One region of the Citrobacter sp. MNAZ 1397 genome, then DNA from elsewhere that is predicted to be linked to it. Evidence: predicted binding sites of a transcription regulator. Region 1 holds the regulator's gene; the other holds the start of a gene.

Region 1 (3,162 bases):
CTGCTGGCATCAAACTGGAGCTTTATGCCGGGTACCTATCAGGGGGCGGAAGCCGGCGCAAAACTGGATTACGATGATAACGGCGCGCTGAGCTTCTCGTATATGTGGGCCAATGAATACAAAGCGCCGTGGTATAACGAAACGGATCATTTCTACCAGAACGATGGCGTGAGTAAAATCGACTACGTCCACTCTCTGGGCGCATCGTACGATTTTAAAAACAACCTTCTCCTTGAAGCCGCATTTGGTCAGGCACAAGGTTACGTTGATCAATACTTTGCCAAAGCCAGCTATAAGTTTGACGTCATAGGGAACCCGCTTTCCACCAGTTATCAGTTCTATGGTTCGCGCGACAAGGCCGATAACAACACCATCAATGATATTTACGACGGCACCGCGTGGTTACAGGCGCTCACCTTTGGTTATACGGTCGGTCCGGTGGATTTACGCCTTGAGGGAACCTGGGTCAAAGCCGATGGTCGCCAGGGCTATTTCAATTCACGTATGACGCCACGGTATGGCTCTTCCAATGGTCGCCTGGATATCTGGTGGGACAACCGTTCTGACTTTAACGCCCATAACGAGAAATCCGTCTTTGTCGGCGCCATGTATGACCTGAAAGGCTGGAATCTGCCTGGTTGGGCGGTTGGCGCATCGTACGTCTATGGCTGGGATGCCAAACCGTCTACTGTCTCCTCTGGCGACAAATACTACGATGCGGGCAACGCCATTAAAGAGTCAGCGTATAGCCTCGACCTGCTTTACACCGTGCAGGAAGGGATGGCAAAAGGCACGTTATTCAAGTTGCACTTCACCCAATATGATAACCATTCCAATATTCCGAGCTGGGGTGGTGGATATAACAACATCTTCCAGGACGAACGTGACGTGAAGTTTATCGTCATTGCGCCGCTGAATATTTTCTAATACCAGGGAGTGCCATGATGATGAAACCAATATTACTTGCCCTGCTAACGTTGGGACTTGCCGCCTGTGTGCAACAGCCGCAGGCGCCAAAGGAAGATGCGCGATTAAAAGAGGCTTACAGCGCCTGTATTAATACGGCAGAAGGTTCACCGGAGAAAACGGCGGCGTGCAGAAGCGTACTGGATGTTCTGCGCAAAGAGAAAGCACACCAGCAATTTGCGGAGGAAGAGAGTGTGCGCACGCTGGATTATCAGCAATGCCTTGAAGCGACGCATACCGGAAACGGGCAGGCGGTGAAAACCCGTTGTGACCAGATCTGGCAGGAGATTCATCACCATAACGCGGTAAATTAACCGTATCAAAGGCTCGCTTCGGCGGGCTTTTTTATGCGGTAAAGTCAGAAATAAAAAAGCCAACCCGGAGGTTGGCTTTTTTACGAAGCTGATGATTATTTCTCAGCGGCTTCGTGCGCGTTTTCGTCAGTACGGCAGTCGCCTTCGGCGCAATGGCCATAGAGGTACAGACTGTGGTTAGTCAGACGAATACCGTGTCTGGACGCGATCTCACGCTGACGCGCTTCAATAGAGTCATCACTGAACTCAATCACTTTGCCGCAATCCAGGCAAATTAAGTGATCGTGGTGATGCTGCTGGGTCAGTTCAAAGACGGACTTACCGCCTTCAAAGTTATGGCGGGTCACGATCCCGGCATCATCGAACTGGTTAAGCACACGGTACACCGTCGCCAGCCCAATCTCTTCGCCCATGTCGATCAGGCGCTTATATAAATCTTCCGCACTGACATGATGGTTCTCCGGCTCCTGAAGCACTTCCAGGATTTTTAACCGAGGAAGCGTGACTTTCAGGCCGGCCTTCTTTAATGCGGTATTGTTGTCAGTCATGCGGAATCTGTCCTGTTGCTAAACGATTCACTTCCCGTTGGGAAGCTACAAGGAATGCACCTGGGATAATGCGTCTCATTATAGAACTGCCATGCCTGAATGAAAACTGCAAGTCCTCAAGTAAAGTAAGCTTATAAAACGTGGTAGCGTCAACAAAGTCCTTTGTGTTACCCGTTTTAATCAGGGGTCATTGTACAGCGCTGGAGAAAAAAGTTAAAAAATTGTAGCAATTATTTCCATCGCTTTTATCTATTAATCAGGCGCAACCAGCAGGTTGCGCCAAACAACATCAGGCATTGATGATGTCATTCAGATGAAGTTCTTCGGAAATCTGTTTCACCCATTTATCGACACGGCCAGCGGTCAGTTCAGGCTGACGGTCTTCATCAATAGCAAGGCCAACGAAGTGGTTGTCGTCTGCCAGACCTTTGGACGCTTCAAAATGGTAACCTTCGGTCGGCCAGTGGCCTACGATGGTTGCGCCGCGCGGTTCAATGATGTCGCGGATAGTGCCCAACGCATCACAGAAATACTCTGCATAGTCTTCCTGATCGCCACAGCCAAACAGGGCAACCAGTTTGCCGTTAAAATCGATATCTTCCAGCGTCGGGAAAAAGTCATCCCAGTCACACTGTGCTTCACCATAATACCAGGTCGGGATGCCAAGCAGCAGGATGTCGTAACCTTCAAGATCCTCTTTGCTGCTTTTAGCAATGTCATGCACATCGGCAACATCTTTACCAAGTTGAGCCTGGATCATCTTTGCGATGTTTTCGGTATTACCGGTATCGCTGCCGAAAAAAATGCCTGTGATTGCCATGAGTAAAATAACCTCTTGAAACTTAATGATATGGTGGTGGCGATTGGCCCACGGATAAGGGCAATCATAGCAGATCAGAGAAGCACGCGGAAACTGCAATCACGCAAGACTGCACTCTGTGCAACATGAAAGTGAATTTTTGCGATAATTCAGAGGATTTCCTGGCTGTTCAGCGCGTTAAGCTGAGCCAGTAACATCTCTTCAATCAGTTCGCTGCGGCTCATTTCCCGCGCATCCGCCAGCGCGTTTAATGCGTCGACAGCCTCGGCGTTGAGTTTTAATTCGACGCGTTTAAGCCCACGAACCTTATCGCGTTTAAGCTGATTGCGCTTATTCACGCGCAATTGCTCGTCGCGAGAGAGCGGATTGGTTTTAGGACGTCCCGGGCGACGTTCATTCGCGAACAGATCTAATGTCGTGCGGTCCGTTTGTTCTTTAGCCATGATTTAAGAATACTACGGGAAGTACAAGCAATCGGGTCATAGCCCGGGCTGATTAGCGCGCCATCATACAT
Region 2 (3,162 bases), on a different contig from region 1:
GAAATGAAATTTGGCTTAATCTCATTACCCGCGAAAAAGATACGCCTTTGTTTTATAAACTAGGGGATGAATGACGTGGAGAAAATAGATAATAACGACGTTTATTTGACTTTAGACAATCAACCCAGCGACGAATTTATCTTAAAGCAAAATATTGATGCGCTCATTCAAAGTAAGAATGCCACTATCCAGCGCATTGCCCATGAGCTCATCTCCATCCCCGCAGCCCTCGTGCGCCTGAAGTGGCAAAATCGCCGGGAAATCTATGCTTTTCAGGTGAAAGAAGAGATCTATGGTGCGACCATTAACGCTATCGTGCAGGAACGTCCTGACCTGCTGGAAAAAGTAATGGCCAGACTGGAAGCCAATTACCAGCATATTCTTGCCAGAGAGACAGCAACCCTGCGTATCAGCCGCAAACTTGCCGATGCAGAATACCGTACCGCAGTTGTGACTACCGTCGCGCCTGAGGAAAAAACCACGCCAGAAGACGCTGTAACGCCCCTCACCTCAGAGCCTGCGCAAGCGCAGAAATAACCTTATAATCCCCCCTGTTACTATCAATAATTATTCACCCTATTTGATTATTCACTGAATAATCCCCGCGTTTAATGATTTACACATTCTTAAGTGCAAATTAAACATCCCTAAAATAATGCGTTATAGCGTTAGCTGAGCGGGATCCTGAAATGAAAAAGGCCGGCCCACAGGCCAGCCTTAATAAGCAAACGCGAGGGTTACTTCGCGGCTGCGGTCTCTTCTCCGACCAGGCCAATTTTGAGATATCCCGCGCGATGCAGGGTATCCATCACCTTCATAATGGTTTCGTAGTCAACGGTCTTATCTGCGCGGAAGAAAACCGTCGTATCCTTCTTCCCTTCGGTGACAGCATTGAGCTCAGTAACCATCGTTTCATCGGTCACCGACTCGTTGCCAATAAACATGGTGTTATCCGCTTTTACGGACAGGTAAATCGGTTTTTCCGGGCGCGGCTGCGGCTGGCTGGTAGAAGCCGGCAGATTAACTTTCACATCTACCGTCGCAAGCGGCGCGGCCACCATGAAGATAATCAGCAGAACCAGCATAACGTCGATAAACGGCGTTACGTTGATTTCGTGCATTTCGCCGTTATCGTCGAGGTTTTCGTTAAGACGCATTGCCATGGGGCATTAACCTACTCGTAGTTTCTGGGCGGCGTGGACAGGTTTTGCAGAGGCGCTGGCAGCCAGGTCCAGGTCGCGGCTTTGCAGCAGCAGAACCTGTGCGGCAACATCACCGAGCGTCGCTTTATAACCGCCGATCATGCGGGCGAAGATGTTATAGATAACCACCGCAGGAATCGCTGCCACCAGGCCGATCGCAGTCGCCAACAGCGCTTCCGCGATACCCGGCGCGACCACAGCAAGGTTAGTGGTCTGCGTCTGGGCAATACCGATGAAGCTGTTCATGATACCCCATACGGTACCAAACAACCCCACAAACGGGGAGATGGCGCCGATAGTCGCCAGGTAACCATTGCCACGGCCCATATGACGGCCCGTAGCGGCAACGCGACGTTCCAGACGGAAGCCCGTACGCTCTTTAATGCCTTCGTTATCTTCGCTACCTGCGGACAACTCCAGCTCATTTTGGGCTTCGTTAAGTAACTGCGTACTCAGACTTCTGGCATGGAAAGAGGAGGCAATTTCACTGGCCTGATCCAGCGAACGGGCATCGGCCAATAATTGCTGCTCACGTTTCAGACGGCGTTTATGCGCAATCATCTCAGCACTTTTACTAAAGAAGATTGCCCAGGTGACCACTGATGCCAGCATCAACCCGATCATCACAATTTTTACTACGATGTCGGCATGTTGATACATACCCCAAACGGAAAGATCCGCCTGCATCAAATTATTACCCACTGTGTATCTCCACGACGCATATCACAAAATCTGAGCATAATAATATCAAAACATCGTCGAATTGATAGTAGTTCTCATTAGTATTTACATACTGCCGTAATATCCCCGCGTTTTCCTTGCGCTCACGCAGTAAAAAAGTCTCATAGCTGAATATTCATAAAATTTTATGCTTTATCAGAACGGGTATCGATGCATCACCTGGCATTCATGGTAGTCTGGACATCCAGACGTATAAAAACAGGTTAAGCGAACATGACGGCGAAGCATATTGATACTGCTCTGGTTAACGCGGGGCGCAGCAAAAAATACACGCAGGGTTCGGTGAATAGCGTTATTCAGCGAGCTTCCTCTCTGGTTTTCGATACGGTCGAGGCGAAAAAGCAGGCCACGCGCAACCGCGCGAAGGGCGAGCTTTTTTACGGACGTCGCGGCACGCTGACCCATTTCTCGTTACAGGAAGCCATGTGCGAGCTGGAAGGTGGCGCAGGCTGTGCTCTTTTCCCCTGCGGCGCAGCCGCGGTAGCCAATACCATTCTGGCGTTTGTCGAACAGGGCGACCATATCCTGATGACCAACACGGCCTATGAACCCACACAGGATTTCAGCACCAAAATCCTCGCCAAACTCGGGGTAACCACCAGCTGGTTTGACCCGATGATCGGCGCAAGCATTGTGCGTCTGATACAGCCCAATACCAAAATCGTGTTCCTCGAATCACCAGGTTCGATAACCATGGAAGTCCATGACGTGCCGGCAATCGTGCAGGCAGTCAGAAGCGTTGCGCCCGAGGCGATCATTATGATCGACAATACCTGGGCTGCGGGCATTCTCTTTAAGGCGCTTGAGTTCGATATCGATATTTCTATTCAGGCAGCCACCAAATACCTGATTGGTCACTCTGATGGCATGATTGGTACCGCGGTTTCCAACGCCCGCTGTTGGGATCAACTGCGCGAGAATGCCTATCTGATGGGGCAAATGGTCGATGCTGATACGGCGTATATGACCAGTCGCGGCCTGCGTACCCTTGGCGTACGCCTGCGTCAACATCATGAAAGCAGCCTGAAAATCGCACAGTGGCTGGCTTCGCACCCGCAAGTCGCGCAGGTTAACCATCCGGCGCTGCCAGGTAGCAAAGGACATGAGTTCTGGAAGCGCGATTTTAACGGCAGCAGCGGTCTGTTTTCCTTCATTCTGAACAAGCGTCTTAACAATGAAGAGATGGCAGCCTACCTCGATAATTTCTCGCTGTTCAGCA

Evidence for each region. The regulator Fur, encoded in region 1, represses iron uptake genes when iron is present. The targets are predictions, from matches to a motif close to ATAATAATGAGAACNACTATCAA.
Region 2: the regulator Fur is predicted to act here: its motif matches at 1,966-1,988, upstream of exbB (tol-pal system-associated acyl-CoA thioesterase).

What each region holds. Positions count from the first base shown of each region.
Region 1 is NZ_JAKIVH010000001.1:2,558,729-2,561,890, reverse strand. Features, by position in the region: gene chiP (chitoporin ChiP) at 1-927, shown strand, start outside; gene chiQ (ChiQ/YbfN family lipoprotein) at 945-1,280, shown strand; gene fur (ferric iron uptake transcriptional regulator) at 1,376-1,828, opposite strand; gene fldA (flavodoxin FldA) at 2,118-2,648, opposite strand; gene ybfE (LexA regulated protein) at 2,798-3,091, opposite strand.
Region 2 is NZ_JAKIVH010000004.1:139,219-142,380, forward strand. Features, by position in the region: gene L2097_RS20235 (hypothetical protein) at 1-74, shown strand, start outside; gene L2097_RS20240 (cytoplasmic protein) at 67-537, shown strand; gene exbD (TonB system transport protein ExbD) at 738-1,163, opposite strand; gene exbB (tol-pal system-associated acyl-CoA thioesterase) at 1,170-1,904, opposite strand; gene metC (cystathionine beta-lyase) at 2,157-3,162, shown strand, end outside.